3 regions of the Vibrio sp. RC586 genome follow, and region 3 is predicted to be linked to each of the others. Evidence: predicted binding sites of a transcription regulator. Region 3 holds the regulator's gene; each other region holds the start of a gene.
The links. Region 3 encodes PurR, which represses purine synthesis genes. Its sites were predicted from a motif close to TNANGNAAACGTTTNCNTNA; they were not measured.

Region 1 (4,082 bases), 530 kb from region 3:
GAGGTTTCTACCACTCCTGCGATGTCATCACTCATACGAATAACACCGTTCGGGCAGGCGTTTAGAGCGGCAATAAAGCGCTGTTGAGTTTGTGCGGTGAGCACTTCAGTGTGAAGTTCTTTGGCTTCAAGGAAAGATACCAAGTTGGTTTCTACTTTGCCTAGTTCTGCTTTGAGTAACTCAGTGTAGTAGCTAAATAGCGTTTCCAATTCGGCGACGCGATATTCAGGCAGAGCTACAGTAACAAAGGCTTCACGCGGGATTGCGTTACGTAGGCTGCCACCACGGAAATCGACCAGGCACAGATCTAATTCTTTGGCATGCCCAGCTAAAAAGCGCGCCATCAGTTTGTTGGCGTTGCCGCGGCCAGTGTGAATATCACAACCCGAGTGACCGCCTTTTAAACCTTTTAAGATCAACTGACGGCCAACATAACCTGCTGGAATAGCTTCACGTTCAATCGGGAAAGCAAATTCGGCGTTCACGCCGCCTGCACACCCCATGTAAACTTCACCTTCCTGCTCTGAGTCTGTGTTGAGCAGAATATCACCTTCTAACCAACCGTCTTTCAGGCCAAAAGCGCCTGTCATGCCTGCTTCTTCGTCAATGGTTAGCAGAACTTCAATTGGACCATGCTGAATATCTTTAGACGCTAAAACCGCAAGGCAAGAAGCCATACCAATACCGTTATCAGCCCCTAGAGTTGTACCTTTTGCAGTAACCCATTCACCATCGATATAAGCTTGAATCGGATCTTTCGTGAAGTCATGCACTGTGTCTTCATTTTTTTGCGGCACCATATCAATGTGCGCTTGAAGTACCACACCTTTACGATTTTCCATGCCCAGTGTCGCTGGCTTTTTGATAAAAACGTTACCAGTCTCATCACGACGAACGGGCAACCCTTGTTCTTTAGCCCAGTTGATAATGTACTGAGCTAACGCCTCTTCATGTTTTGAAGGGTGCGGAATAGAACAGATAGTGGCAAAAAATGGCCAAATCGGATTTGACGATAACTTACTGATTTCGGTTTGGAACTCAGACACAGATGACTCCTTACTGTAATTTTTCCCGTGTATCCTCTCTGCAGCGCTGAAATATGGTAGAGCATTCGGCTGTAGTAGGTAGGTACTTTCGGAGCACAGCATATCACTGTGCAAAGCAGTGGAGTAGGCTAAAAGTGTTGGGAAAACCGGTTTTACTGATAGATCAATACAGGATTTGGCATGTAGATGTCGTTGAGTGGCTTAAGTTAAATGCATCAGAATACATCTGTGTGTAATCTAATTTTATAGTCCTGTAATTTAATTACCTTAATATTATGCCATAGATCAAATAAATTCATTTTTGTGATTTTAATCACTATTTTTATTGTAATTAATTTTCTTGGTGGTATATTTATGTACAACTTCGCTAGTGAAGAGAAAATGCTCAAAGGATGAGTCCGATTTATCGCCTCCAAGGAACCGAGAAATCAAGTAAATAGTTTTGATTTTAATGGTGATAGTTATGAATAAAGGTTTATCGTCTGTAATGTTCTGGAACCAGCACGCTGTGTACACCGGTAACTTTGCATACCCCCGTAGCTTCGGCTACTGATACGCAATCTTTGCGTCTCGAACAAGTTTTGTTCACCCCTTAATTAGAATTTATTGACAACCAATTTGGTTGATATGATTCACCGCCATCTCACTTGAGGTGGCGTTTTTTTATGTCTAAAAACTCCCTCATTAGATACTGCTCGCAAGATTTTGTTGGCATTGGTCTATTTGCCTATCCACGCATCGACCTTTTTCCCTTTTGCTTAGAAAACCCTCACTCAGTCTGAATTGTGTCTGGAATTTGTTTTTTGATAACTTTATAATCGCCGCCAATCGTTTACGCAACCGTTTACTTTTTTACCACTAAAGGATTCGAACATGCTGGAAAAGCTTTTTAAACTCAGTGAATATCGCACAAACGTGCGCACTGAGGTCCTCGCGGGTGTCACCACCTTTTTGACGATGGCTTACATCATTTTTGTAAACCCAGCGATTTTGTCGGATGCCGGAATGGATCGCGGTGCCGTTTTTGTTGCGACTTGTTTAGCGGCGGCGATTGGCTGTTTCATCATGGGTTTTGTCGCAAACTATCCGATTGCTCAAGCGCCAGGTATGGGGCTAAATGCCTTTTTTACTTACGGTGTGGTTTTGGGCATGGGGCATACATGGCAAGTTGCACTCGCAGCGGTATTCTGCTCAGGTGTGCTGTTTATCCTGCTCAGCTTGTTTAAAATCCGTGAGTGGATCATCAACTCAATTCCACATTCTTTACGCACCGGTATTTCGGCGGGTATTGGTTTGTTTTTGGCGTTCATCGCACTAAAAAATGCGGGTATCGTAGTCGATAATCCAGCGACGCTGGTTTCTCTAGGTGCTATTACATCACTGCACGCTGTGTTGGCTGCTGTAGGTTTCTTCCTGACTATTGGTTTAGTGTATCGCGGTGTGAAAGGGGCCGTGATGATCGCTATTTTAGCGGTAACGGGGCTTGGTTTGGTGTTTGGTGATGTGCAGTGGGGCGGCATTGTTTCTGCGCCACCAAGCATTGCGCCAACCTTCATGCAATTGGATTTCTCTGCTGTATTTGAGCTGGGAATGATTTCAGTGGTGTTTGCTTTCTTGTTTGTTGACCTGTTTGACACGGCTGGCACTTTGGTTGGCGTGGCAACTAAAGCGGATTTGATTGAAAAAGATGGCAAAATCCCACGCCTGAACCGCGCTCTTTTAGCTGACTCTACGGCAACTTCTGTAGGTGCTTTGTTGGGTACATCTAACACCACTTCTTATATTGAAAGTGTCTCTGGTGTAGCTGTGGGTGGCCGTACTGGGTTAACGGCTGTGGTGGTTGGCATTTTGTTCCTTCTTGCATTATTCTTCTCGCCATTAGCGGGTATGATCCCTGCTTATGCAACGGCCGGCGCACTTTTTTATGTTGCTATTCTGATGTTGTCTGGTTTAGTGAGCATTGATTGGCGTGACCTGACTGAAGCGGCACCCACTGTTGTTACCTGTTTGATGATGCCTCTGACATTCTCGATTGCTGAAGGTATCTCACTGGGTTTCATTGCTTATGCAGCAATCAAACTCTTCAGTGGTAAAGGACGCAGCGTTTCTCTCAGTGTTTGGGTCATGGCGGCGATTTTTGTCATCAAGTACATTGCAGCTGCGTAATAGAAGAAGTTATAAAATTTCAATTTAGGTTTATCACATGAGCAAAAAATTCGTTATCACCTGGGACAATATGCAGCATTACTGTCGTGAACTTGCACAACGTCAAATGCCAGCAGAACAATGGAAAGGTATCTTGGGTGTCAGCCGTGGAGGCTTAGTTCCTGCAGCCATTCTCGCTCGTGAGTTGGGTATTCGTTATGTTGATACGGTATGTATCTCTAGCTATGACCACGATCACCAGCGTGATATGACCGTGCTAAAAGCGCCAGAGCATGACGGAGAAGGTTTCCTGATCATTGATGATTTGGTGGATAGCGGCGATACCGCGCGTAAAATCCGTGAAATGTATCCAAAAGCTAAATTTGTTACTGTTTGTGCTAAACCAGCAGGTAAAGACTTGGTTGACGAATATGTGGTTGATATCCCTCAAGACACATGGATTGAGCAACCATGGGATATGGTGTTGTCCTACGTTGAGCCAGTCAATCGTAAGCAGAAGTAGTCTTTTTGTGCAGAATTTGAAAATGACCCTTTCAAGGGTCATTTTTTTTTACTACTGTTAGCCCAACTTAGCGTAACGCCAGTAATAGAGACTTACCATGTCCGAAGCGATCAGCAAAAACCTGTCTGAGACCCTGTTTCAAAATCACAAACAAGCGAAAGAGACTTCTTCGTTGACCCAATATATGCCGAGCAGTTTGGAGCTGTTAGACGCTCGCCGTGAACAATCTTCTTCTGCTTGGTATCGCAATTTACGTCGTTTGCAATGGGTGTGGCAGGGGCTTGATCCTGTTGAGCAGGAAGAGGTTCTCGCACGGATTGCGTCATCTACTCATTCGCGTACTCATGATGAATGGTTAGATACCGTAA
Region 2 (4,082 bases), on a different contig from region 3:
TTAATGAGCAAGGCATTAATCCAAACCAAGTTGCCACTCATTTCCAAGATGAAGCACAGCCACATCAAGAACAAAGCTGGCTGAAAAAGCTTGGCGCGTTGGACGGCTACGATGAAGGTGTTGTCATTGATGTCACCGCCAGTGAAGAACTAGCCCAGCAGTATCTTGAGATTGCCGAACAAGGTTTGCACCTCATTTCGGCCAATAAAGTGGCAGGCTCAGCTCCGGGCAATTACTACTATCAGGTTAAAGATGCTTTCCATAAAATCGGACGCCACTGGCTGTATAACGCCACAGTGGGCGCAGGCTTGCCAATTAACCATACGGTGCGTGACCTACGAGAAAGTGGTGATGACATCATGGCACTCTCTGGCATTTTCTCTGGCACACTTTCATGGCTGTTCCAGCAATACGACGGCAGCTTACCGTTCAGCGAACTGGTTGATTTAGCTTGGCAACAGGGTTTGACTGAACCCGATCCACGTTGCGATCTGGATGGCTCTGATGTGATGCGTAAATTGGTGATCTTGGCCCGTGAGTCTGGCCTTGATCTCGAACCGCACAACGTAAAAGTAGAGTCCCTCGTCCCTGCGGAGCTGCGCTCCGTATCACTGGATGATTTTCTCGACAACAGCAAACTGCTCAACGAGCAGCTCGCTGAGCGCCTCGCCCGTGCTCAGAAACAAGGCAAGGTACTGCGCTACGTAGCAAGATTGGAGAAAAATGGCAAAGCCAGCGTTGGCGTTGAAGCGCTAGAGCAAGACCATCCACTGGCTAACTTACTGCCGTGTGACAACATCTTTGCCATCGAGAGCAAATGGTATCGTGATAACCCACTGGTGATCCGTGGCCCCGGCGCAGGGCGTGAAGTCACAGCCGGTGCGATTCAGTCCGATTTGAATCTGCTCGCGAGCCTACTCTAGCCCTCACGTTCAGTCCCCTAAAACAAAGCTCGCTGAAATGGCGAGCTTTTGTATCGATCTTCTATACTTTCTTGCATTAAAAGCATCATCTTCTATTAATTAGCTTTTTGAACCACACATAGCACTCAATTGCTTTTTCAAGCTTGAATCTGCTTCACGATCAACATGAGTAATCTTCATAATGGTGAGGTTGACATCAAAGCGCATTCACGACATTCTACAGCCATATAGACGTCTAAACGTCAATTCAGATTCAGGCAGTGGCACTCAGTCACAGGGAGTACAAGATGGGATACACACACGCTAGCCATATCGATGCATTGAACCAGAACATTGCGGAGCTTTCCGACATCAATGTTTCGTTTGAGTTTTTTCCACCCAGTTCTCCTCAAATGGAAGAGACGCTTTGGAACTCAGTTCATCGCCTGAAGACTCTCCAACCTAAATTTGTCTCGGTGACTTATGGTGCCAACTCTGGCGAGCGTGATCGTACTCACTCGATCATTAAAGCGATCAAAGACCAAACCGGTTTAATTGCCGCGCCACACCTGACTTGTATTGATGCCACTCGTGATGAGCTGATCCAGATCGCTGATGACTACTGGAATAACGGTATCCAGAATATTGTGGCGCTGCGTGGTGATATTCCTGCCGGTGGCGGTAAGCCAGACATGTATGCCTCCGATCTAGTGGCGCTGCTCAAGTCACGCCACGATTTTGATATTTCCGTGGCCGCCTTCCCTGAAGTGCATCCGGAAGCCAAAAGCGCACAAGCGGATCTGCTCAATTTAAAACGTAAAGTCGATGCGGGTGCGAATCGTGCTATCACTCAGTTTTTCTTTGATGTCGAAAGTTACCTGCGTTTTCGCGATCGTTGTGTTGCGGCTGGGATTGACGTAGAAATCGTTCCTGGAATTTTGCCGGTGTCTAACTTTAAACAAGCGTCGCGCTTCGCTGCGCAAAACAACGTCAAAGTGCCCAATTGGATGGTGAAACAGTTTGAAGGGTTGGATGAGGATCCGGTGACTCGCCAATTGGTGGGAGCAAGCCAAGCGATCGATATGGTGCGCGTGCTGTGCCGTGAAGGGGTGAAAGATTTCCATTTCTACACGCTAAACCGTGCCGAAATGACTTACGCGTTATGCCACACCTTGGGCGTGCGACCACAAGCTTAAAAGAATACTCCTCGCCAAGATCAAAAACGCCGACATCACTGCCGGCGTTTTCATGAGGAGAATTACTCCACATCTTCCATTTTGCCCAACAGGCTACGGATGCGCTCTTGCCATGCTGCATGTTCTTGTTGAACTTGCTGTGCACGCTGCTCAAGCGCTTCACGTGCTTCACGCAGCTCTTGCGCTTCATTTTGCAGCTGTTGCTTTTCTTCTTTCAGCTCTTCAACTTCCATTTGCAGCAGTGCAATGGTGTCGACCGCGGTTTGAATTTTCGCTTCCAGTTTTTCTAATACTTCAAAAGACATGACGTTTACCCTTGTTGATTCGATTGAGGTGAAGTGGGCTTCACTGATTGAGATCATTCTACTCAGCCCTGTGCGCAGAAACACGCCCTAAGTTCGATCTTTTTCGCTATTCGGTTAAAAAAACCGCGTAAATTGACGCAAGCTTAACGGAAGTGGCCGCGAAGCCCACTTTGCACTAACCAATTCACTCATAACTTGGCTTTTTTCGCTCGATTTTGATCGAAGGCAAAGGCTAGCGACCGCAAAAGGCAAACGTTTACTTACGAATGTGATAGAATGCCGCGCAAAATTTCTCTCTTGGTTTGGAGCAAACATGAAACGCGATTTAGCAATGGCTTTTTCCCGAGTCACTGAAGGTGCAGCACTGGCAGGCTATAAATGGTTGGGACGTGGCGACAAAAATGCCGCCGATGGTGCGGCGGTGGAAGTGATGCGTGCCCTGCTCAATCAAACCGAAATCAGCGGCGAAATCGTGATTGGTGAAGGTGAAATCGATGAAGCGCCAATGCTTTACATTGGTGAGCAAGTTGGCTTAGGTGGTGATGCGGTAGACATTGCGGTTGACCCGATCGAAGGCACGCGCATGACCGCCATGGGACAATCGAATGCGTTAGCAGTGCTGGCCGCGGGCGAAAAAGGCAGCTTCCTGAAAGCGCCCGACATGTACATGGAAAAATTGGTGGTCGGCCCCGGCGCGAAAGGCTGTATCGACCTTCATTTGCCACTGAAAGATAACCTACACAATGTCGCCAAGGCACTGGGCAAGCCATTAACCGATTTAGTGGTGATCACCCTTGCTAAACCGCGTCACGACAAAGTCATCGCTGAAATGCAGCAAATGGGTGTACGTGTTTTTGCGGTGCCAGATGGCGATGTGGCAGCTTCCATTCTGACTTGTATGCCAGATAGCGAAGTTGACATGATGTATTGCATTGGCGGCGCGCCAGAAGGTGTGGTGTCTGCAGCGGTGATCCGCGCACTGGATGGTGATATGCAAGGTCGCCTGCTACCTCGTCACCAAGTCAAAGGTGATACGGAAGATAACCGTATTTGGGGCGCCAAAGAGCTTGAACGTTGCCAACAAATGGGCGTTGAAGCGAACAAAGTGCTGAAGATGGAAGACATGGCACGCAGTGATAACGTCATCTTCGCAGCAACCGGTATTACTAAAGGTGATTTGCTCGATGGCATCAGCCGCAAGGGTAATATCGCAACGACAGAAACACTGTTGATCCGTGGCCGCTGCCGCACGATTCGTCGCATCCGCTCCATTCACTATTTAGAGCGCAAAGATCCACAAGTGCGCGACATCATTCTCTAACTAAGATTTCCGCGCATAAAAAAGACCGCCTTGGCGGTCTTTTTTGTCTCTGGATACAAAGCGGAGTGTGCTTAGAATAGCTCTTCTGCGACTTTGTACAGGTCTGTGCGTACTGGACGCTTCATGTTTTCAATCGCATCAATGATGTCGTGGTGAACCAGTTGCTCTTTCTGGATACCCACACAACGACCACCGTGACCTTCCATCAGCAGATGCACCGCATAGTTACCCATGCGTGACGCTAGCACACGGTCAAATGCCGTTGGTTTACCACCACGTTGAATGTGGCCTAAAACGGTAGCGCGAGTTTCACGGCCTGTTGCTGCTTCAATCTCTTTCGCCAGCTTGTTAGCATCCA
Region 3 (4,082 bases):
ATCTTTTCACAAATAGACATGTTCAGCATGATAGCTGTTCATTTTTATGGTTTAGACTAAGAGCCAACCGATTGGGAGTGCAAAAATGATACAAGAACTGAAAATCCTCAATGAAAAACGCGCAGAAGTCTATTGGTGGTTGTCGAGCCTATTTATTAAAGAGCTGACTGAACAAGATCTCGCACACTACCATTCAGCGGAAATCCGCACATTTTTGACTGGACTCGCGGCAGAAGAAAGCCTAACCACAGATGTGAAAAGTTTGATAGAAGCGCTGAATCGTTTGCAAGATAGAACCGATGCTCAGCTTGAACTTGCTGCGGATTTCTGTGATTTATTTTTGAAGTCCGATCGTGATTCAGCTCTACCTTACGCATCTGTCTACACGGATAAAGGGCTACTAAACGGTAAACCCGCACAAAAAATGCGCGAGCTTCTCGCCACGCAAGGCGTTAAGGTGGCTCAAAACCTCAATGAACCCGCCGACCATCTCGCAATTCAGCTCGATTTTTTGGCTCACCTTGCCATTAGTGCTAATCAAAATGAACAGGCTGCGGACTTGGATAACGCATCGAAAGCACAAGCTGAATTTATCGAACAACACTTACTCAACTGGTTACCCACCTTTGTTGAGCGTTGCACTCAATTTGATGACTTTGGACTTTACGCAGCCGTTGCTCGTTTAACATTGGCATTCGTGAGACAAGACAAAGATTACCTTCAAGAGCTGAATACGAATATCGAATAAGTGTCTTGTCACTCTCTTACTTAAGGTTGCCGTTCAACACCAAACTGACTCTTTGGCACAGTAAATAGAGTTTGCCTAGACGAATTGATCGCGAAATAACTTAAAGTTTGATGAATGAATTTCGTTGCGGTGAACAGATTTGCAGTCTAAAATCCACCCGCAAACGATAAAAAACGAATAAAAATATAAACCGCTAATTTTTGGCGGTTTTTGTATTTTTATTACTTTAGGCATTGTGATTGAAGCGCTTTACGTACGGCCTAGTACCGCTCATTGCTGCACAGAGTGTGAAGATTCGCTCAGTCTCGCCTTACTTCTGCTGATTTAATTAACCAATAATATTCGCTGGCATCAGCAGTCATCGACAGGAACACTCTATGGCTACGATTAAAGATGTGGCACGCCTTGCTGGCGTGTCAACGACTACCGTCTCTCACGTCATTAACAAAACTCGTTTTGTGGCTGAAACCACACAGGAGAAAGTGCAAGAAGCGGTTAAACAGCTCAACTATGCTCCTAGCGCTGTTGCACGGAGCTTGAAATGTAACACCACTCGCACCATCGGCATGTTAGTGACGCAATCCACTAACTTGTTCTTCTCTGAAGTGATTGATGGCGTAGAAAGCTACTGTTATCGCCAAGGTTACACTCTGATCTTGTGTAACACAGGCGGCATCTATGAAAAGCAACGTGATTACATTCGCATGTTGGCTGAAAAACGGGTTGATGGCATTTTGGTCATGTGTTCAGACTTGACCCAAGAGCTACAAGAGATGCTGGATGCACACAAAGACATTCCAAAAGTAATCATGGATTGGGGTCCAGAAACCTCACACGCTGATAAAATCATCGACAATTCAGAAGAAGGTGGTTACTTGGCTACCAAATACCTGACTGACCGTGGTCATACTGATATTGCATGCTTAAGCGGTCACTTTGTTAAAGCAGCATGCCAAGAGCGTATTCAAGGCTTCCGCCGTGCTATGGCTGAGGCAAAATTGCCGGTTAATGAAGATTGGATTTTAGAAGGCAACTTTGAGTGTGATACGGCGGTGCTAGCTGCCGATAAAATCCTTGCTATGGATAAGCGTCCAACTGCGGTGTTTTGTTTCAACGATACTATGGCACTTGGTTTGATGAGCCGTCTGCAACAAAAAGGCATCCGTGTACCTGAAGACATTTCCGTGATTGGCTACGACAACATTGAATTAGCGGAATATTTCTCACCACCGCTGACTACCGTACACCAACCGAAACGTCGTGTCGGGAAAAACGCCTTTGAAATTTTGTTAGAGCGCATCAAGGATAAAGAACACGAACGTCGAATTTTCGAAATGCATCCTGAAATTGTCGAGCGCGACACAGTGAAAGACTTGACAAAAAACTAACTTTCTTGACAATTCATGACGCCTATATTTGAAAGCTTGTCACATAAATTTGACAAAACCTATGTAGCATAGGTATTAATAACTTAGCTTATTCTCACATTTGAAATACCAAGTTGTGAGAATAAGCCAAGATTGGTTAATTTTTATCAGGAAAAATGTCACGCACAGGGCAAACCATTTGAAAAAGTGGGACGCAAAGCCTCCGGCCTAAACCAAAAGTTTATGGTAGGTAGCGGGGTTACCGATGGCAAAAAATGCATACACTATGTTGACTCATCATTGACATGGCCGATGCATGCATTTGCTAATTTTCTCGGACCTGATTTGGTGGCGTATGTAACAATACTCCGAGACTAACAGCATGAATAAACCAGTATTAAAAGATTCAATGCGGCTCTTTGAGCAGCTAGGACGTGTGAAATCTCGTTCAATGTTTGGTGGCTTTGGTATTTTCGTCGACGAAACTATGTTTGCGCTTGTGGTTAATGAAACGCTGCACATCCGTGCGGACGATGCCACAATCGAAAAATTCAAACTACAAGGTTATGAACCTTACGTTTATAAGAAACGTGGCTTTCCTGTCGTAACTAAGTACTACGCTTTACCTGAAGATTGTTGGAGCAATCCAACCTCCATCTTAACTGAAGCTCGCGCTGCACTTGAAGTCGCTAAGGCAGAGCGTGAAACGCAAGCTCAAGCAAAACCTGAGCGCTTAAAAGATCTGCCTAACTTACGCTTGGCAACCGAAAGGATGCTCAAAAAAGCAGGGATTGAGAATGTTGAATCACTACACTCTCATGGTGCTGTTGAAGCGTATAAAGCGATTCAGCGTACTCACTCAGCAGAAGTTAGCTTAGAGTTGCTATGGGCTCTAGAAGGTGCGATTGAAGGTAAGCATTGGTCAGTGATCCCACAAAATCGTCGTGATGAACTCTTGAGGCACCTCTAACCTACTGTTTTAGGTTCATAATCACGTCAAGATTTAGGTGTGAACACACCAAGACATACGTACATATAACGTGTCCATCTGGGCACGTTATTTTTTGAAAGAAATCCTGCTCTTCCCCTTTCTTTATTCTTAGAGTCTCAGCAATCACGCCTAATTTGGCGAGTTTGAACTCAGTGAGTATGTGTGTATTCATTCCTGAGGCTGTTAGGTATTGGCTACGCTGACTTGCTGCCAACCTGCAACTCCAAATAGTTTGGGTATACTTGACTTAAGTGTTTTGTCACTTGCCAAAACATCGAAATGATTACTAGGTATCTTTACATGAATAAAAAACTCATCATTGCCTTAATTTTGATCGCGATTACCGCCATCTTGGTGACGCAATTTAGCCAATATCTCACGTTGGATATGGCGAAAGCCAAACAAGCAGAATTAGCAAGCTATATTGATGCCCATCTATTGCAAGCCGCTTTCATTTACTTTGTGGTATATGTTTTATTGACTGCGTTTTCCATCCCTGGAGCAACCGTTGTTACTCTACTGGGTGCTGCGCTGTTTGGTTTTTGGCTCAGTCTACTACTTGCTTCCTTCGCTAGTACCATTGGCGCAACCCTCGCATTCCTCAGTAGTCGCTTTCTTTTGCGTGACTGGGTTCAAGCGAAGTTTGCCGATAAACTGTTAACCATCAACCAAGGTGTTGAGCGAGATGGTGCGTTTTACTTACTCTCACTACGCCTCATCCCGATTTTCCCTTTCTTTTTGATTAACTTGGTTATGGGACTGACCCCAATCTCTGTTTGGCGCTACTACTGGGTAAGCCAACTAGGTATGCTACCCGGCACAGCGGTTTATCTGAATGCGGGTACACAATTGGCGGAAATTTCAAGTTTAGGTGAAATCGTGTCCTTCCCTGTCCTTGCTTCATTTGTGCTACTAGGGGTATTCCCAATTATCGTTAAGTGGTTGATGAATAAGTTCCAGCAACGCACCATCCAAT

Region 1: the regulator PurR is predicted to act here: its motif matches at 1,879-1,898, upstream of VOA_RS02105 (NCS2 family permease).
Region 2: the regulator PurR is predicted to act here: its motif matches at 2,648-2,667, upstream of glpX (class II fructose-bisphosphatase).

The regions. Positions count from the first base shown of each region.
Region 1 covers NZ_ADBD01000013.1:748,203-752,284, reverse strand. Annotated here, with positions in the region: gene VOA_RS02100 (aminoacyl-histidine dipeptidase) at 1-1,046, opposite strand, end outside; gene VOA_RS02105 (NCS2 family permease) at 1,920-3,212, shown strand; gene gpt (xanthine phosphoribosyltransferase) at 3,250-3,714, shown strand; gene frsA (esterase FrsA) at 3,812-4,082, shown strand, end outside.
Region 2 covers NZ_ADBD01000005.1:184,612-188,693, forward strand. Annotated here, with positions in the region: gene VOA_RS14660 (bifunctional aspartate kinase/homoserine dehydrogenase II) at 1-923, shown strand, start outside; gene metF (methylenetetrahydrofolate reductase) at 1,211-2,098, shown strand; gene zapB (cell division protein ZapB) at 2,161-2,403, opposite strand; gene glpX (class II fructose-bisphosphatase) at 2,717-3,724, shown strand; gene pfkA (6-phosphofructokinase) at 3,796-4,082, opposite strand, start outside.
Region 3 covers NZ_ADBD01000013.1:220,465-224,546, forward strand. Annotated here, with positions in the region: gene torD (molecular chaperone TorD) at 86-748, shown strand; gene purR (HTH-type transcriptional repressor PurR) at 1,126-2,136, shown strand; cyclic di-GMP riboswitch class I at 2,295-2,382, shown strand; gene VOA_RS04500 (TfoX/Sxy family DNA transformation protein) at 2,498-3,085, shown strand; gene VOA_RS04495 (TVP38/TMEM64 family protein) at 3,407-4,082, shown strand, end outside.